4 regions of the Paenibacillus sp. FSL H8-0122 genome follow, and region 1 is predicted to be linked to each of the others. Evidence: riboswitches for the same ligand, from Rfam matches in the RefSeq annotation. Region 1 holds a riboswitch; each other region holds the start of a gene.
The links. A riboswitch is a leader RNA that binds a small molecule or an ion and turns the genes downstream of it on or off. The one in region 1 is predicted to bind cyclic di-GMP.
Positions count from the first base shown of each region.

Region 2: linked by a shared signal. The riboswitch ahead of NSS64_RS26635 (anti-repressor SinI family protein) and the one ahead of NSS64_RS25435 (transglutaminase-like domain-containing protein) in region 1 are both predicted to bind cyclic di-GMP.
Region 3: linked by a shared signal. The riboswitch ahead of NSS64_RS26195 (choice-of-anchor A family protein) and the one ahead of NSS64_RS25435 (transglutaminase-like domain-containing protein) in region 1 are both predicted to bind cyclic di-GMP.
Region 4: linked by a shared signal. The riboswitch ahead of NSS64_RS30450 (flagellar assembly protein A) and the one ahead of NSS64_RS25435 (transglutaminase-like domain-containing protein) in region 1 are both predicted to bind cyclic di-GMP.

Region 1 is NZ_JBBOTB010000001.1:5,949,775-5,954,793, forward strand. It holds rRNA gene NSS64_RS25430 (16S ribosomal RNA) at 1-463, opposite strand, end outside; gene NSS64_RS25435 (transglutaminase-like domain-containing protein) at 832-1,641, opposite strand; cyclic di-GMP riboswitch class I at 1,655-1,735, opposite strand; cyclic di-GMP riboswitch class I at 1,809-1,890, opposite strand; gene NSS64_RS25440 (class D sortase) at 2,016-2,669, opposite strand; gene NSS64_RS25445 (GtrA family protein) at 2,741-3,145, opposite strand; gene NSS64_RS25450 (glycosyltransferase family 2 protein) at 3,135-4,112, opposite strand; gene NSS64_RS25455 (glycosyltransferase family 39 protein) at 4,209-5,019, opposite strand, start outside.
Region 2 is NZ_JBBOTB010000001.1:6,232,033-6,237,051, forward strand. It holds gene NSS64_RS26620 (TasA family protein) at 1-379, shown strand, start outside; gene NSS64_RS26625 (TasA family protein) at 419-1,009, shown strand; gene NSS64_RS26630 (helix-turn-helix domain-containing protein) at 1,329-1,661, shown strand; gene NSS64_RS26635 (anti-repressor SinI family protein) at 1,810-1,953, opposite strand; cyclic di-GMP riboswitch class I at 1,988-2,091, opposite strand; gene NSS64_RS26640 (2-oxoglutarate dehydrogenase E1 component) at 2,519-5,019, shown strand, end outside.
Region 3 is NZ_JBBOTB010000001.1:6,133,359-6,138,377, forward strand. It holds gene NSS64_RS26195 (choice-of-anchor A family protein) at 1-1,947, opposite strand, end outside; cyclic di-GMP riboswitch class I at 2,029-2,121, opposite strand; gene NSS64_RS26200 (hypothetical protein) at 2,822-3,187, shown strand; gene NSS64_RS26205 (ASCH domain-containing protein) at 3,551-3,973, opposite strand; gene NSS64_RS26210 (YukJ family protein) at 4,071-4,823, shown strand; gene NSS64_RS26215 (hypothetical protein) at 4,802-5,019, opposite strand, start outside.
Region 4 is NZ_JBBOTB010000001.1:7,070,712-7,075,730, forward strand. It holds gene hcp (hydroxylamine reductase) at 1-13, shown strand, start outside; gene NSS64_RS30445 (aldo/keto reductase) at 111-1,085, opposite strand; gene NSS64_RS30450 (flagellar assembly protein A) at 1,100-2,734, opposite strand; cyclic di-GMP riboswitch class I at 2,843-2,935, opposite strand; gene biuH (biuret amidohydrolase) at 3,441-4,124, shown strand; gene NSS64_RS30460 (ABC transporter substrate-binding protein) at 4,150-5,019, shown strand, end outside.

The DNA.
Region 1 (5,019 bases):
TCTTCCCTGGCAACAGAGCTTTACGATCCGAAAACCTTCATCACTCACGCGGCGTTGCTCCGTCAGGCTTGCGCCCATTGCGGAAGATTCCCTACTGCTGCCTCCCGTAGGAGTCTGGGCCGTGTCTCAGTCCCAGTGTGGCCGTTCACCCTCTCAGGTCGGCTACGCATCGTCGCCTTGGTGGGCCGTTACCCCACCAACTAGCTAATGCGCCGCAGGCCCATCCCCAAGCAGCAGATTGCTCCGCCTTTCATTCTCTCCTCAGGAGAAGAAAGAAATTATCCGGTATTAGCTACCGTTTCCGGTAGTTATCCCAGGCTTGAGGGCAGGTTGCCTACGTGTTACTCACCCGTCCGCCGCTAAGTCTGAAAGGAAGCAAGCTTCCTCTCAGACTCCGCTCGACTTGCATGTATTAGGCACGCCGCCAGCGTTCGTCCTGAGCCAGGATCAAACTCTCCAAATTGGTATTTAGAAAGAGCGATTGCTCATTTTGAAACATCTGACGAGAATTTACATTCTCTCATTTTGGATCTCACCGAAGTGATCTCCAGATACTCACTCGTTGTTCAGTTTTCAAAGATCAAGCTCGTTGTCAGCGGCGATGTTATCGTCACCAGCAACTCTTATAATATATCACGTTCATCTGAGCAATGCAAGCTTTATTTTTGAAATCACTTATTTAAGTAATCTCTCATTTCCTCTGCCGCTCCAACAACGCTTATTTATAATAACCTATCCATCTATTAAAAAGCAACCTTTATATAAATAAAAATAACCCGCTTAATGATTAAGCGGGTTAGTCTCAGATAATGCTATAGTTCACAGCTATTCTTAGTAGAATTTCGCTGCAGTATATTTGCTTGCTGATTTGACCAGTTCTGTTGTTGCTGTTTTCTTACCCAGACCTGCATCCACTGTAGTATCAATCGTCACCCATTTGCCGTTCAGGAACACTTCGTTCCAGGCATGGTATGAAGTTACATAGCTTGTATTCCCCATAACCAACTTGGTTGGAATCCCTTCACTGCGGAGCATAGTAGCGAACAAGGAAGCGTAATCGTAGCAGATCCCTTTGTTGGTAGCCAGTGTGTTGTCGTTGTTCGGAATATAATCCGTGCTTACACTGTTGGCCAGAGAGTAGTCATATTTCACGTTAGCTACGATGTAATTGTAGATAGCCTTAACTTTGTTTGCATCTGTGGTCAGACCCTTTGTAAGTTGTGCTGCCTTTTGAACGGATTTATCGGAAGAACTCCACTTCACATTCTGTACAGAGCTCAAATATACGGCATTCACATTGCTCATGGAGAGAGATACAGTCTCGGAAGATAGTACTTTATATTTGTTGCCGGTAGTATTCTCAAGAACGGAGACCTTGTAAGAGCCATTACCTTGTTGCAGCGGGAACGTCTCGGTCGGTTTGGAAGTGTATAAGTTGTAAGTATAGCTGTTATTGTCCTTGGTAATCATGAGCTTCATCTTCTTGTCCTTAGGAACATCGTACGAAACCCCGATAATCCCTTGATCAAGTTGTCCAACATTTAACCAGCTTGAATCTGCATTTGCTGCTTGAGCAGTGCCTGTCTGCACGGAAGTGACGATCACAAAAAGTGTAATCAGCATTAAATAAAACTTCTTCATGGATAAAACCCCTTTCGGTAGCTGGCTGCCATTCTTACGGGAAGGCCCTTTAGCTTTGCGTCCCTACCTTTCGATAGGTTTGCCGTTATCGTATAAGCTTTATCTGTCCAATCTACTACCACATAATGACAGATTCAGAATGAAAACAAACAAAAAAAGCCTCTTCATTCGGTAACTGGCTGCCATCCATGACGGGAAGGCCCTGTAGCTTTGCGTCCCTACCTTTCGATAGGTTTGCCGTTTATCGTGTATTAGCTTTCATAGTTATATCTTACCATATCTATATCTATTAGCAAGACCCAATTGCTAGATTTCACCACAAATATACTAAAATTTTATGTTTTTTCGACCTTTATCGCCTTGTCCTGATAGAATCAGGTCAGCTTCGCGTGAATGATAAGTCTGTGGGTAGGGTTGACTAGCGGATCACAGGTAATAAGGGTCAAAATCTTATCATCATCCTTTCCCTTCAGTACCGAAATATCGGTAGGCTCTACAATAGATACATCATATACAACATACTTGTATTCCTGTCCGCTTGTAATAACAGTAATGGTATCCCCTTTACCAACCTCATCCAATCTGTTGAACAGCCGCCCTGCCGTTCTTGACCGATGCGCAGCAATCGCTGCATTGCCTACCGCGCCAATCGGAGCTGTCTCCTTCATATGCGCCGCTGCATGCTTCATATTGGTCTTGGTGGCGCCCTCCAGTACAGGCAGCTTCAGATCGATTTTATCGATTTCAATAATAGCGGTGATCTTGCCTCCCACTTCAATCTCGGGCGCTGTAGTGGGCACCGGCTCTTCCGCACCAGACTCTTCCGCCAGCAGCTGGGTGACTTCCGCATAAGGCTTACTCAGATCCTGGCTGGCAGGAGCCGTAGCCGAAGGAACGATTTCACTATAGGCCTGTTCAGCCTCTTCCAGCAGCTTCTGCTGCTGACGGTCCTCGTACCATTCGCTTCCTTTGGGGTAGAGCATAATCAGGACCCCGGCAAGTATAATCAAATAGGATAACTTCCGCATGACAATCGCCTCCGCAATATAGAATAAGTGCTGCCTCCGCAGAATACGGGGAAGATATACGCTCTATCTCTTTAGAATACCCACTTCCGGCTTCCAAAGAAATTAATGATTACTGTAATAAAGGTAACCAGCACCTTGGCCATCAGCACCTGGACTCCCAGCCGGTCATTCAGCAGATGAATCAGCAGCACCGAAATGCCCAGCACCAGCAGATTCAGCACAATAAATCTCACCAGCTGCATCCGGTCAAAGCCGCTATTGCCTCCTCTGTCCCGGCCCTTGAAGGTCACCTTCTTATTCCAGACAAAGCTGTTGGCCGTCCCGGCGCTGTAGGAAATAATCTGTGCAGGGGTGTTGAGCATCCCCAGGGAATGCAGCAGGGTAAATACCGCAAAATCAATGAACGTGTTAAGCAAGCCCACCGCATTGAATTTCAGAAACTGGATCATGCCTGCGCTCCAGGCCTTATTTTGCATAGTCGCTTTCCTTCCGCGTGTCTTCGGTCTCGGCATCCGGATAGCCCCGTGTCTCGCTTACGATATAGAGCGGTCTGTCCTTCGATTCATCATAGATCCGTCCGATGTATTCCCCGATGACGCCCAGCAGCATCAGCACAATGCCGTTAAACAGCAGGTTAACCCCGACAATGGATGCCCAGCCCGGCACAGTCCAAGAGGTGAAGACTTTCTGGAATAAGACCAGAAACAGGTAGATGAAGCTGGAGAAGGACAGGAAGAATCCGATATACGAGGCGATTTTGAGCGGCTTGTGCGAGAAGGAGGTGATTCCGTCGAGCGCAAAGCGGATCATTTTCTTCAGCGGATATTTCGTCTCCCCGGCGAAGCGTTCCTCCCGCACATATTCCACCATGGTCTGCCGGAAGCCGACCCAGCTTACCAGCCCCCGTACATAACGGTTCTTCTCCTTCAGGCCGCGCAGCACATCGCAGACCTTACGGTCGATCAGCCGGAAGTCCCCGGTATCCGTGGGAATCTCCACACTGGTCATGCTGCTGAGCAGACGGTAAAAGATTTTGGCTGTCACCTTCTTGAAGAAGGTCTCTCCGTGGCGCTTCAGCCGCTTGGCATAGACTACCTCATAGCCTTCCTTCCACTTGGCGATCATCTGCAGGATGACCTCCGGCGGGTCCTGGAGATCTGCGTCAATGACCACAACAGCCTGGCCTTCAGCATAATCCATACCCGCCGTAATCGCCACCTGATGGCCGAAGTTACGGGAGAAGTCAATCAGCTTGACATGCTCATCCGTATTGCTTATGCCGCGCATAATCTCAGCCGTACGGTCCCGGCTGCCGTCATTGACGAATACTAGCTCATAGGAATCGCCGCAACCATCCATTACTTTTTTGAGCCGCTCGTACGTTACCTGAATGACTTCCTCCTCATTATACATGGGCACAATTACACTATATCTGGCCTTCACAAGGGTTCCTCCTAAATTTATTGTAAGCCACAGCTTCCTTGATGCGCTTCATCAACATCAGCTTTGAGCAGCTATGCGGCTCTTACAGCTCCCCTCCTAGAATACCCAGGAAGGGAACCAGCGAAGTACATGAATGATATAACTGCTGTTCACCTGCATGCCGGACAATACCGGATAGAACATTACAAACAGGATGGCGGCGGCCGCAACATAGGAGTACCGCAGATATTTGGCACCCTGGAACCTGCCGTCAAGCAGCTTAAGAATGTACACAATGGATAGAATCATAAACGGCACCATCGCAAAGTAATGGTACAGGAACGTCTCACGCGGCACAAGCATCCACGGAACATACTGTGAGAAGAAGCCGATCCAGATCATATACAGGCTCTTGTCCCGGCGCTTCAGGGTGAACCATACAGCAGCCAGCATCGTGAAGATTCCTGTCCACCAGATCAGCGGATTGCCCATCGTTACAATGCTGCTCGCCTTGCCTGCCGGCAAGCCTTCACCGCCGCTGAAGAACCACACCGGACGCTTCATGAACGGCCACTCCCACCAGGAGGAGGCGAACGGATGTGTAGCTACAAGCTGGCTGTGATAGTTGTACATATTCTTCTGGGCATCAATCAGCCCCTTAACGGTGAAGCCCTCTGCCGACGCAGATAGTGAAGGAATGAAGGACAGGCTGTATATGATTCCCGGAATGATGACGAAGAATCCGATGCAGCTGACCAGCGTGATGATCGTGTTCTTCCAGAAGGACTGATCTGCAGTCCGGCAGGCGGCTTTGAGCTCCTGACCGCTCAGCTTGCCTTCAGCCAGCAGGCGTCCGGCAGCCTTATACTCCCGGTAGCGGTCCAGCAGCGACAGCACCAGCATAATAGCAAGTCCCGCGCCGCCATAA
Region 2 (5,019 bases), 280 kb from region 1:
TGACGGGACGCTCAATATTCCCAAAGTGGTACTGCGCACCTCATCGGCCATTACAGACGCCCAGGGAGACAACGGCTCCCATAATTTCAAGGATGATATTATTGTGACCTTCCTCGTGAACAAGGATAAGAAGGAATCGCCGCTCCTGGTCATCTCGCTGGCCGATCTGGAGCAGGAGAGTCCCGATCTGGTGGCCCGGGGAATTGTCGGAGCGATCTTAGGCGGAGAGAAGTCCGGCATCAAAGCCGGCACCTCGGATAACCTGACCATCCAGTTCGCCTTCAAGGAGACCCTCCAGCCGCAGAACTATTATCAGGGCGACACGCTTGCACTGACTCTGAATTTCGAAGCCAACCAGGAAAAAGGCACGCTCCAATAATTCCACAACAAAACAAACCATTCGAGGAGGAAATCAATCATGGGTATCAAAAAAACATTGGGTCTTGGCGTAGCATCGGCAGCACTGGGCTTGTCTTTAATCGGCGGGGGCACCTTCGCTTACTTCAGTTCCACAGCTACCAGCACGGCAACCTTCGCAGCGGGTACGCTGAAGCTCGGCTCTTCCTTCAATACTCCGGTAGCGCTGACGAATCTGAAGCCGGGAGATTACACCGTCCGCACCTTCACCCTGTCCAATGACGGCACACTGGATATCAAATTCCTGAAGCTTGCCACCACTTACACTGTGACTGATGCCAAGGGAGATAACGCAGGCCAGGATCTCGGAGACCACTTCAAGGTCAAGCTCCTCGATAGTACGTACACCGGCGGTTCACTAAGCGGTCATGTGCTGTCCGAGATCTCCTTGAAGGATCTGAAAAACACCCCCAGCTACGATCTCGTAGCAGCAGGTGTACTGCCAGGCGGGATTGCCGCCGCCGGGTCCAAGACCTTCAAGATCGCCTTCGAATTCGTAGACAACACGCTCGATCAGAACATTTTCCAGGGTGACGGCTTAGCGCTGAACTGGACCTTCGATGCGCTTCAAGGAGTGGGAGAAGCCAAGTAGATCAGGGGCCAGCCTATACAAGTGAACATGGCTTTGCCGTCCTTTTATTAGGAAGGCAGCGTTTCAGCAAACCATCAAGACGGCATATCCTCCCCCATCCGGGCCGGGTATGCCGTTTCTTTTTCCCGCTGCCGGGTTCAATGATTTTTGTCCGTTTTGCGGATTTTTGTTATACTGACAAGAGAAAACGGCTTGGCCGGCCTTTGAACGGGCGGTACCGTTTCAACGAGAAGGATAAGGAGAATGTATAGCGCGAAGCATATCACTTCTTATCTTTTACCAAAAAAGTACGGAGGGCGTTGTAATCGTGTCAGATACTATGGGAAGCCGCATCCACAAACTCCGGCTGGAGAAGGGCTATTCGTTATCCGAGCTTGCCGATAAGGCTGATGTGGCGAAATCATACCTCAGTAATGTGGAACGGAACATTCAATCCAACCCCTCCATTCAATTCATCGAAAAAATCGCTGACGCGCTTCAGGTATCCATTCATGCACTGCTGTATGGCGGATTGGCAGAGACGGAAGAACAGGCTCTGGACGGGGAATGGTTCCGGCTGGTTCAGGAGGCCATGGCCTCCGGTATAAGCAAACGCGAATTCAAGGAATTCCTCGATTACCAGAAATGGCGCATGGAACAAAAGGACAACTAGACGAGCATTGTATGCCATAGGGAAGACTCCGCACGGCAGGGAGACTGCCGCCTTCGGCGAAGGCATCCTTTCAAGCGGCATACAGAAAAGGCACAGCGTACCGGACGCTGTGCCTTTTCTGTATGTATCGCAGCAATGATGACCGCCCTTACATCGCCTGGAGCGCCTTCTCACTTAGAAACCGGCGGATATCCTCCGCCGCGATCCCCGCCTGCTTGGCAGACATCAGCAAGTGCACCCATTCTAAATCCAGATCTACTGCCTGCAGCTCGTCATTCCCCTGGTTGGACATATCCAAGAAATCTCCTCCTAGAATTTTCGCGTCCCCAGGCAGTCCGGCCATCATAGTAGTATTGCTACTTTGTAGTATTTCTACTTTAGATCCGAGACTTTGTGCCCCTGTCTTTCGGCAGGTTTACCTTTTACTGGACCCTTTCCATCATGAAAGGATCTGGCAAGAATCGATGAAACCGTTCTCCGCAATAACATTATACAAGATCATGTGAGATTAGTGTGTCGTTTTCTGGAATTTTTTTATGATAAAATGTGAGGAAACTTAGCTGAAATTGCCAGCGGCTTGTATAAATATTTCCAGTTCCAAGTTCAAACCCTATGTAATAGTTTAATTATACTAAAGGGAACGCTATCCGCTCCGCCTTATTTCTATTTATGATAGTTCCGTATGAATACTGTAATGAATCATGCCAAATTGCGAACGGATTGCGCGAAAGTATGAATTGATTACCCCGCCGGAAAGTAGCACAATAAGGTGAGAATGAAACCGCAAACATTTGCAGCTCCGCCAAGTGGCACACTGGATGCCTCGCGTGGAGTTTATCCGTTAGGAGGACCTATTCATGGCAGTCAAAGAGCCCTATAACGACACAGTATGGAGCAAATACTACGGCCCCAACCTGGGCTACATTCAAGAAAGATATGAGCAATTTGTCAAGGACCCCTCTTCTGTTGAACAGCATTACCGCGATCTCTTCACCGTATCCGGCCCCCCTCCACTGGCACCCGATGCCGAGAGGGCTCCAAGGCCTGCCGTATCAGCAGATGCCGAGTGGCTCAAGAAGGCTGTCAAGGCCTCGAAGCTGATCGCTAATATTCGAATATATGGCCATATGGCCGCAGACATTGACCCGCTGGAGCGCAGCACGAACCCGATGGCCAAATGGCTGGAGCTGGAGACCTACGAGCTTACCCGCGAGGATCTTAATGCCCTGCCCGCTTCGCTGATCTGGGATAATGCCCCTGCGGATGTGCATACCGCGATGGATGCCGTCCACAGAATGCGCCAGGCCTATACACAGACCATTGCTTATGAATTCGGGCATGTGCATGATGAACGCGAGCTGCGCTGGCTCAACAGCCAGGCGGAATCGATGACCTCCCCTGCCCCGCTGAATAATACAGAACGCAAAGAACTGTTGAAGCGGCTGGTTCAGGTGGAGCATTTCGAGACCTTCCTGCACAAGACCTTCGTCGGCCAAAAGCGCTTCAGCCTGGAGGGCAATGATGCCCTTGTGCCGATGCTGGATGAAATTGTGCGGGCTGCCGCGCATGACGGCGCAGAGCATATCCTGATGGGCATGGCCCACCGCGGAAGACTTAATGTGCTGGCTCATATTCTGGGCAAGCCTTATGATATTATTTTCTCAGAGTTCCATCATTCGCCGAACAAAGAGCTGTTCCCTTCGGAAGGCTCTATGGGTGTGACCTACGGCTGGAGCGGTGATGTGAAGTACCATCTCGGGGCTGACCGTGCCGTCCGCGAAGGCGAGACCGTACGCACCCGGATCACGCTGGCCAATAACCCGAGCCATCTTGAATTCGTCAATCCTGTAGTCGAGGGCTTCACACGCGCCGCACAGGAAGAACGCAACGCTCCGGGACTGCCTAAGCTGAACACAAGCAAGGCTATGGCTGTGCTGATGCACGGCGATGCAGCCTTCCCCGGCGAAGGTATTGTCGCTGAGACGCTTAATATCGGCAAATTGCAGGGTTATCAGAATGGCGGTACCGTGCATATTATCGTCAATAACCGGATCGGCTTCACCACAGAGAGCGAGGATTCCCGCTCCACCCATTATGCCAGCGATCTGGCCAAAGGGTATGAGATTCCGGTCGTGCATGTCAATGCCGATGACCCGGAAGCCTGTATTGCCGCAGTCCGTCTGGCCAGCGCTTACCGCCATATGTTCAAGAAGGACTTCCTGATTGATCTGATCGGCTACCGCCGCCACGGACATAATGAAATGGATGATCCCGAGACGACCCAGCCGATTGTGTACGGCAAAGTGCGGAACCACCCTACTGTGTACCGCGCTTATGCAGAACGCCTGGAGCGCGAGAAGGTAATCACAACCGATGATCTGAAGAACATGATTGCCGAGGCGGAGAGCGTCCTCCAGCAGGCCTTCGATCAGATGAAGGAAGGCAAGCAGAAGAATGCGGAGTCCAAAGCCGCCGTCGCCCTGGATAACGACAGTCCTAAGCAGCGTCCGACCGCCTTCCCTCTGGCCGGTCTGCAGGAGATTAACCGCGAGCTGCTGCGCGTACCGGCCGGCTTCAAGGTCTATCCGAAGCTGGAACGGATTCTGCAGCGCCGCAAGGATGCGCTGAATGACGGAGAGCGGGTAGACTGGGCGCTGGCAGAGACACTTGCCTTCGCTACCATCCTCAAGGATGGCACGCCGATCCGTCTCAGCGGACAGGATTCACAGCGCGGCACCTTCGCCCACCGCCATCTGGTGCTGCATGACAGCGAGAACGGCGAACTCTATTCTCCGCTGCATCAGCTGAGTGATTCCAGCGCTTCGTTCGGCGTCTATAACAGTCCGCTGTCCGAGGCCTCTGTCCTCGGCTTCGAATATGGTTATAACGTGTTCGCACCGGAGACCTTCGTCATCTGGGAGGCTCAATACGGCGACTTCGCCAATGCCGCTCAGGTTATTATCGACCAGTTCATTTCCGCCGGCCGTGCCAAGTGGACGCAGCGCAGCAATCTGACGATCCTGCTGCCTCACGGCTATGAAGGCCAAGGACCAGAGCACTCCAGCGGGCGAATGGAACGGTTCCTCCAGCTCTCCGCCGAGGAGAACTGGACGGTAGCCAACCTGACCAGCGCTGCGCAGTATTTCCATCTGCTCCGCCGTCAGGCCGCGCTCTGCGGACAGCCGGATGCCCGGCCGCTGGTGATCATGGCGCCGAAGAGCCTGATCCGCAACACGCGCAGCACCTCGGCCGGAGCGGACCTCGCTTCGGGCACCTTCCAGCCGGTTCTTCCCGAGCCGCTGCTCGGCAGTAAGCCGGAAGCCGTGAAGCGCCTCGTGGTCTGCAGCGGCAAGGTGGC
Region 3 (5,019 bases), 180 kb from region 1:
CGGTTCTACCGTTGGCGTTGGTGTCGGTACTGCTGTTGGCGTTGGTGTCGGTACTGCTGTTGGTGTCGGTGTCGGTACTGCTGTTGGCGTTGGTGTCGGTACTGCCGTTGGTGTTGGTGTCGGTACTGCCGTTGGCGTTGGTGTCGGTACTGCCGTTGGCGTTGGTGTCGGTACTGCCGTTGGCGTTGGTGTCGGTACTGCCGTTGGTGTTGGTGTCGGTACTGCTGTTGGCGTTGGTGTCGGTACTGCCGTTGGCGTTGGTGTCGGTACTGCCGTTGGTGTCGGTGTCGGTTCTACCGTTGGCGTTGGTGTCGGCTTCACGGTCGGCGTCGGTGTTGGCTTCACGGTCGGCGTCGGTGTTGGCTTCACGGTCGACGTTGGTGTCGGTACCGCTGTCGGCGTTGGTGTTGGCTTCACGGTCGGTGTTGGCGTCGGCTTCACGGTCGGTGTTGGTGTCGGCTTCACGGTCGGCGTCGGTGTTGGCTTCACGGTCGGCGTCGGTGTTGGCTTCACGGTCGGCGTTGGTGTTGGCTTCACAGTTGGCGTTGGTGTCGGCTTCACAGTTGGCGTTGGCGTCGGCTTCACAGTTGGCGTTGGCGTCGGCTTTACGGTCGGCGTTGGTGTTGGCTTCACGGTCGGCGTCGGCGTTGGCTTCACGGTCGGCGTTGGTGTTGGCTTCACCGTCGGCGTTGGCGTTGGCTTCACGGTCGGTGTTGTCGTCGGCTTCACGGTCGGCGTTGGCTTTGGAGTTGGGGTGCACACAGGTGTCGGGCTAGGTTTTACTGTGGGTGTAGGTTTCACTGTAGGTGTAGGCGTTACCGTTGGCGTTGGTGTTACCGTTGGCGTTGGCGTTACCGTCGGTGTAGGTTTCACTGTAGGTGTTGGTGTTACCGTCGGTGTAGGCTTCACAGTTGGTGTCGGCGTTACCGTTGGTGTTGGTTTCACTGTCGGCGTTGGCGTTACCGTTGGTGTTGGTTTCACAGTCGGTGTCGGCGTTTCCGTTGGTGTTGGTTTCACTGTCGGCGTTGCCGTTGGTGTCGGACTAGGTGTCGGTGTTGCGGTCGGCGTCGGACTCGGCGGCGGCCCCTCTCCCTCGTACAATCCCAGGTGCATCTCTACCCCGCCGCTAAAAGATTTTGCAATCAGGGTTCCGTACAGCTCTGCTCGGGCATAATGAACATCCGCTCTGGGTGCGAGAATGCTGCCATAGAAGGAGGTATTAGCGATATTCACCTCAGAAGCTTCGTAAAAGTTGAACAATACTTGACTGGCTCTGCCGTTATTCATTGAAAAGCTCGGCACATTGACTGTAGGCCCGCTTATATTAATAATCAGCGTAGCGTTCTGTGCAATGTTGAATTCAATATAGTTGGTCTTCGCCAGTGTCGAGGCATCCAAATGAACTACATTGAAACGATCCGGTGCACTTATCTTGAGCTGTCCATAATTGTTATTGCCGATCTCATTCGTGTCAGCCAAGGCCCCATACTCTGTGGAACGGGAGATCAGAGCCTGCTGCTCGGCTGCAAAATCAATCGGCTTCTCTTTCCTCTTAGTACCTATAATTTTAACCTGGGGCTCATTGACTGTAATGCTGTCCCCGTATACCACATTTCCGTAAATTTCTCCGCTACCCGAATGTTCAAAATTCTTGCCCGCAACCAGCACATCCGTAGGCGAAGCACTCCTGTATGCCCTGGCTACTCCGTAACCTCCGGTGAGGGTAATGTTCCCCGCCGCTGCCAGACGGCCTTCAATCTGATCACCGCCTTGTGTGAAATCCCCAAGAATAAAAGCATTAAAATTCCCTGCGACCCCCAAAACCGGTGTTGGCGTATAAGGAACCCCTGAAGCTGCTCTGACATCCGTGCCCCACGTAAAAGCACTGGATACGGTCAATAAGCCTGCCATAAGGATGGCGGCTGTTTTACGTACTCCTTTTTTCAATAGTCCACACCTCCTAGTTACTATTCTATGAATCTGTCACGCGACTATAACAACAAAAAGACCGCCAAGAAGGGTTAGCTTCACGGCGGCCGGACGACCCTAGTCTCAACTTTAGAGACAGTAGATTCCTGACTTTGCGTCCCGTTCTTTCGATCCGGTTTGCGTTTGTACATGATTTCGGTATGAAATTGGGAGTAACTTATGTAAATTCATCGTTGAGTCTATGACATTTGTTACTTTTGTACTAATTTCAGTTTATCCGCTCCCCCATCCTATTGTCAATCCATTCCCAGTATATTTTTTGAAATTATATTTTTCGATGGTTCCTCATTGATCCCTTGTACCATAAGGGTTCAGGGGCGAGTCTCTTTTTATTTATTGACGAAAAAAGTCGAGAAATCAGAAGATTGGCTGTAGCCGTTTGTCTCTCTTCCCTATAATAATATCAATTTATATTATTTAAATTTGATTCATTTGTCCTATTTTATAGCCCTCAGCTCAGCTCAGAAAAAAAGTGCCGCCCATAGGGACGACACCTGCTAATAGACTTCATATATTTTGAATAAAATGTCGCCTAGGCAGACCCGAACAGCTGAACCCAGCCAATCATCGATACCCAGAGCGGAACACTTAGAATGATCCCGAATACCAAACCACGGCGGAGACTTCCTTCATGACTCATTGCCATTCTCCTTTGAGCTGATTTATTTTTCAATCTTTAATCTTTAATATTTCAATTTTAATATAAAATAATTCATCTTATTTTTTTGTGAAATATATCACATTATTTGAGTTAATTTATAAAACCCATTGATTATTTTTTGAAGGATGAGTTACAATGCGAATATACGTTCTCTTTGAGGGGTTGAGAAGGATGCAAAGAGCAGAGAGCCAGGATAACCTGCTGGTCAAATCCTATATTTTGCTGCCGCTTATTCTATCCGCCTTCGAGCGGGATGCTTCTGCTATAGCCTCAGAGCTGCGCACGCCTGCGCCTTATCTGGAGGTAATCCAGTCGGCCGTCCATGCCGCTTCTGCTGATCTGCGGGAGGTCCGTGCCGGGATGCGCGCCCGTGGTCTGAAGGTCTATGAGCAGCAGCGGCTGGAGGCGGGTGTTGAAGCCAAATTCGTCTGCAGGGGTTATCACGAGCGGATGCTGCTGCTGGATGATGTGATTGCAGCCCAGGCCACTCTGCATATGCGCAGATACCTGGGTATGGAGAAGATGGAGCAGGGCTAACCAAAGAAGCCTGCCGCAAGCGGCAGACTTCTGCATGAAATGTTCACCCGGATGCGGTTACATTAACAACGTCCAATACCCGAGCGTGCCGCATATCACCACCACAGCTACCGGGTACAGGATTCTCCGGCTTACCTGATCCCTGAACGCAAGAAACAAACAAAGCATACAAAGCCATGCAATTAGAAGGCTTCCCATCTATTATGCATACGCTCCTTCCCGGCATTTCTGCCCCTCTCCAGCGGTAGACCGCCTCAGAGCACAACTATCCTTATATATAGGAAGATTTCCCGCCGAATATCCCAATTATACCAGCTGACAGCCAATCTGGAGCAATTTTTCTTCACATTGCCGTCAAGAAATTCACAATTCCTCTTCCAGCACAGGATATTCCCAGAAACCCAGACGTCCCTTAGCAGGGATGGGATGTACCAGCGGAACAACCTCCTCCAGCTTCCAGGCATACCTTCCTTCGGCATAATTGCCGAATACATATTCATTGCCGCCCGGCCAGCCTTGCTGCGCAAGCTCCGGCGTCACCTCACAGCAATCCGCAATGCGGCTGACTGCAATGATCTTGCCGGTTGGCAGGTTGTCCGCAGTGTAGCCGTAACGTGCCAGCAACGACTGATACGGCTCCGTCCGGCAGATCGCCTTATTCACCTGCATCCCGGCATGGATGGCTAACTCTCCCCGGTGGGCGGTCCGCCAGGTCCGGGTTTCGATTTGTTTTTCTCCCAGCGCAATTAACGTGGCCCACGGCTGGCGTATGGTCAGGCATTTCATAATGTAGCTTGCCTCCTCTGATGAACACCTTTTTACTCAGAATTACTATGGCCTTCTACGGGAAAGAATAATAGCTAAGAAGGGGGACTGACGGACTATGGGTAACGGATTAGATCAAGGGTACGGGGTATTAAAATGCAAATTATCCAATGAGAATATCATATATAAGCTAGGTGTCAAAAATAATCATATCCAGGTACTGGTTGAGGTTGAAGGTGATATTCATAAAAAGTACAGGGTGGCTATCAATATCAGATCAAGCGCTAAAGCGGAACATTTACCGGAGGACACTGCAAATCAGGTGCTTTATTATGTGGGCGAAGATTTCAAAGCGGAAGAAACGGCCCGTTGGCTCACGCTTGAATCCGGCTTCACGAAGATCACCTGGCATAACCGGAGCCTTGCCCTAGATTATATCAGGGGAAACCTGGTGATTCCCAGTAAGATGGTGGCTCTGCCTAATACGAACCAGGATGACAAGGAAGACAATGATCCCCACAACAATCTGTATGATAAAATCACCTCTTATCTCAAGGAGGCACAGGAACAGGATGCAACCCTGTACGTATTCGGCGAGCCTTGGGGACCCGAAGAGGATAAATCCGATAAATACTTCGGCTTCTCCCCTGGGCAGGGCGTCCATAATATTCATATGAACCAAGGCAATGCGGGCGGGTACGCCAGAGAAAATGGCACATGGCAAGACGGCGGAGTCCTTATTCATTTCGAGAATGAACACAGATGGGTGGCTATCTTCCTGGCCTTCCAGTCCCAATCCTGGTGTACTAACGACCAGGGAGATGCCACCAAGCCGGTTAGTGAATGTAATCATACCAATGCTTTGACATGAGCCAACACCAACGCATTAACCGCTGATACGGTATCCTTGGCATCCAGCTGTTCATCCAGCTTCAAATGAAGTTGTAAGGTAGAGACTGGTGAATGGTTAGCAGAAACGATGAGCTCAACCTCATGAGATGAGAGCACCTTCGCTTGCAGGATTTGCAGCCAGGGGATAAGATCCGGTACCGCTTTATCCTCCGAAG
Region 4 (5,019 bases), 1.1 Mb from region 1:
TGCTGCGGTCTAATACCATACAGATTCAGCATTAGCCAAAATACACAAAAGCGAGTCTCCGTATACGGAGGCTCGCTTTTGTGTATGGATATGAACATCACCGTCAGCGTTTACGGCAGCCGGTAGACTGCAAACGGCTCGCCGGTGCGGAGGGCGGCGCTGGCCTGGTCAAGCTGCTCAAGTGTTCCTGCATCCGGTGAAGCAGAGAGACTCTGCAGATTATGCTGTACCTGCTCTACTGTAGTTGCGCCGACAATCACTGTGGAGACGGCGGGCCGGTTCATCAGCCAGGCCAGGGATAGAGCCGCAGGTGAAGTGCCCATCTCCTCCGCAATTGCTTGAACCTGCTCCCCGAGCGAGATGCGCTCCGGGGTAAGGAAGCGGCGGAAGTTCGGATCGGTCTCTGCTCTGGAGCCGGCAGGGGCACTGCTGCTGCCGACATATTTGCCGGTAAGAATGCCGCCCGCCAGAGGGAAGTATGGGATGATGCCCAGCCCCTGATCCAGGCAGAGCGGAAGCAGTTCGGCTTCGGGCGTGCGGTCAGCCAGCGAATAGCTGCATTGGATAGAGATGTATTTCGCCCAGTTACGCGCTTCGCTGATTCCGAGCGCCTTCATCAGCTCCCAGGCGGCATAATTGGAGGCTCCGATATACCGCACCTTGCCTGCGGAGATCAGATCATCCAGCGTGCGCAGTGTTTCCTCCAGCGGTGTGTAGGGGTCGAAGGTGTGAATCTGGTACAGATCCACATAGTCGGTCTTCAGCCGGCGCAGGCTGCCCTCCAGCTCCTGCATCAGATGATGGCGCGAAGAGCCGCTGCCGCCGGGTCCCTCATGCTTCGGCAATCCGGCCTTGGTCGCCAGCACAGCGTTATGGCGTCTGCCTTCAAGCGCAAGGCCAATGATCCGCTCCGATTCAGAGCCGGCATAGATATTGGCGGTATCGATGAAATTAATGCCCTGATCCATAGCGGTGTGCAGAATGCGGACCGAGGTCTCCTGATCTGCCCGTTTGCCGAAGGAATTGGTTCCAAGACCCAGGGCGGACACCTGCAGGCCGCTATTGCCCAGACGGTTATATCTCACGCTCTCACTTCTCCTTATATAGTAGTAGTCTTAGCAGAATCACGCACAAGCAGCTTGCCGCCGGACTCCAGGCGACTCTCCTGCGACCGGGCAAGATTAATTACCGCATGCTCCTCCTGGAGCAGCTCAATCTCCTCGCTCAGCTTGAGGAGCAGCCTGGAGAAGCGGCTTAGCACACTGTCTGTGATGTACCCGGTGAATTGTCCCGGATGGGCGAATACCTCAAGCATCTGCCGGAGCGGGTCTGTGCCGGAGCCGAACTCTCCGTTCATACGGCTCAGGGCAGCCTGAAGATCACGGATCAGGCTGCCGAGGTGGCTGTATTTATCCTCCAGCAGCAGCATGACTACCAGGCCGTAATTCACGGATTGCTGGCGGGATTCCACATTCTTGGCCAGCTGGCGCGCTGCCTCCAGCAGTCCGTCCGTCTCTGTCCGCAGCAGGCTTGCGAGGCTATGCAGACGATGCTGCAGTACCCCGGCGTGTCCGGCGTACAGGCCGCTGCCGGTGACCTGGCCGCTAACGTAAATACTGCCGGTGGCTATAATTGTAGATTGGCGGATATCGCCATAGACGTACACATTCCCGAGGGCTTCAACCCGTACAGGTCCTTCCAGATCTCCCGGTACAATGATGTCACCTGCGAACATAACATCGCCCGCAGGATCGGTCATCTCGCTGGTCAGCAGACAGGCTGGAGGGAAGTCACATATCCGGACGCTGCTGTTTCCTCCGCAGATGCGGGGTCTGCCGGTATGCCGGGCCACGATATGACCGCAGGGAAGGAGCTTGGCATGATTACCGGCAGCAAAGTAGAGATCCTGCGGCGGGGGAGGGGGCAGTACCCTTCCGTCTGTGTCGAGGCCGGGAATGCCTTCTTCGGGCGGCAGTTTGCGGGCGAAGACTTCGCCTGCAAAGGTAAAGGGGGCCCCCGGGAAACGGAGATACTCCATGGTATCCTCAGGCTTCTGACCCGGGGCTCCCTGTCCCTGAAGCATCCGGTTCCCCTCCAGTGTATGCTCCGGCAGCAGGAATTCCAGCCGGGCTTCCTTGCCGGGCAGCGGGGATCTTCCTTCAGCGATGCATACGGGAAGATATGTAGGGTTCTCCAGCTCCGCGTACAGGGCGGGAATGTTCAGGTTGCGCAGAATAAAACGGTTGTCCAGTGAGGCGATAATCTGTTCTATGGTAAGCGTGGACAGCAGCATCGCCGGATTGGGCTGGGCACGGACAACCGCTTCGAAGGCGGCAGGACAGTTGACCAGATTCCAGGCGTACTTCTCTGCACGGTATAAAGTGAAGTGGACCTTGAGCTTGTCAGGCGATACGGTAATTTCATATTGCGGCTTCTCACAGATCTCCCAAGTGATATAATCCGCCCTGGTGACCTCGGTTGGTTCTGTAACGGTCTTCCAGTTGATCTTCAGGACAACAGGGTGGATCGCAGAAATGCGGGCGGGAGCACCTCCGGGGAGCGGGGGAGTAATAAATATCTGGTTGTCCTGCACGAGGATAATTCCATTCTTATCTCCAGTTGTCCCGTCAGAAGCTCGGCCCTCCACAGAGAATGAATCCAGGAGACCTTTACGTTCGAGCATCAGGGACTCTACGAATTCATATCGGCTTGGTTCGATATCCTGCTGCGGCATGGTTGTAACCTCACTTTTTCGTATGATCAATGGCAATTCGTACAGAAAAAGAACATCATCAAGCCTGGGAGGCTTCCCCCTCCTGAACAGCTGGCTTAAGTGGTCTCTATTGGCAGCCTGGCAACCGTAAACGCAGATTCTGGCGTTCTTAGGCCCATAGCTTTGCGTCCTGCCCTTTCGGGGAGTTTGCCTTTAGAAATAGATCAATGATATACATCCTGTAGAGGCAATGAATAGTGGTCGACTGCAATCGACAAAAAGAATCATAAATAGTTCTTATGCGTCATTAACTTCTGCAAACAAGCTTAATTCTAGTACTTAAAGAGCTATTTTTCAACTATATTATGCCTATTTATCAAAAAACTCGAAATATGCAGCTCTATTTCGACAAAAAAACTGGTTTCCCAGCGCTTACAGCTTATGGAAGAGGCAGAAGGGGGGAAGTGTGAGCATTGAACTGTTGGGACACTCTGGGCTTGGTAAGACCCGGAGTGTTCCTTTTTGATAAGGAGTATTGCGAGTATGAATGTTATGTATATGTTAACTATGTAAATAAACACAAACATTCAGTGCATTATTTCGTAATAAAACCGAAGACATCCCAAATTCATTGTAATATAATCTAACTCATACCAAGGAAACGCGAATTAATGTTAATTAATATAACATTGATAGAGATAGCGACATCAGGAGAGGAGCATAAACCATGCAGATTGCAGCAACACCTTACATCTGGCCTTATGACGGGGCTGTGGACCCGGCGAAGACAGCGCTGATGATTATCGACATGCAGACGGATTTTTGCGGCAAGGGCGGTTACGTCGAGAGAATGGGTTATGACCTCTCATTAACAGCGAGGGCGATTCAGCCCATTCAGCGGCTGCTGGCACGTATCCGGGAGATTGAAGGGTTCACCGTGATCCATACCCGCGAGGGGCATAAGCCGGATCTGTCGGATCTGCCGGCGAACAAACGGTGGCGCAGCCGCCAGATCGGGGCCGAGATCGGCTCCGAAGGACCGGCGGGACGAATCCTCGTGCGGGGGGAGCGTGGCTGGCAGATCATTGAGGAGCTGGCGCCTGCCCGCGGAGAGTACATTATAGACAAGCCGGGCAAAGGGAGCTTTTACGCAACGGACCTGGACCTGATCCTGAAGAATAAAGGAATTACCCATCTGATTCTGACCGGTATTACGACCGATGTCTGTGTACACACCACGATGCGGGAAGCCAATGACCGCGGGTACGAGTGTCTGATTCTTGCGGATTGCACGGGAGCGACGGATGAAGCGAATCACCTGGCGGCGCTGAGTATGGTTCAAATGCAGGGCGGGGTGTTCGGCAGTGTAAGTGATTCACAAGCGGTGCTGCGTGCGCTGGAGCAATACTAAATCATTCATAAACGGGGGAATAACCATGTGGAACAAGTCCAGAACGAAAGCGCTGATGCTGTTAACCTCGCTGATGCTGCTCCTGACCGCCTGCGGTAACACTACGGAAGCCGGTAAGGCCGAAGGCCAGGGAGCGGAAGGCTCAGGCGAGCTGAAGAAGGTGGTGCTCCGGCTGAAGTGGATTCACCAGGCGCAGTTTGCCGGCTTTTATACCGCGGTGGAAAAAGGCTTCTATAAAGAAGCGGGGCTGGATGTTGAGATCCGCCCGGGGGGCTCGGATTTCCCGGCTGTGCAGATGGTAGCTTCCGGCAGTGAGGAGTTCGGAGTTACGGGTGCCGACCAGGTCGTCATCGCCAGAGAGAAAGGCGTCCCTGTCAAAGCGTTATCGGCGATCTACCGCAAAACCCCGTTCGTCATGTTCACACTCAAAGAGTCCGGGATCAAGACTATGGAGGACCTTGTCGGGCAAAAGGTAGGCATTAAGCTGGGCGGCAACGAAGAGCTGACCTTCCGGGCCATGGAGAAAAGCGCGGGCATCGACCCTTCGCAAATCGAAGAGATGCCGGTCAAATACGATCTGAGTCCGCTGTTGACCGGGCAGGTCAAGGCCTGGCCCGGCTATGTCATTAATGAAGTGCTGGCTGTAGAGGAGCAGGGCAAGGAAGTGAATATTATCGACCCGAACGACTATGGCATCAATTTCTATGCCGATACCTTATTCACTACGGAGTCTATCATCAAGAAGGACCCGGAGATGGTCGCAAGCTTCGTGCAGGCCTCCATGCAGGGCTGGGATTATGCAGTGAAGCATCCAGACGAAGCGGCGGAATTCGGCCTGAAGTATGGCGAGAAGCTGGATCTGAAGCATGAGGTCAATATGATGAAGGCCAGCATT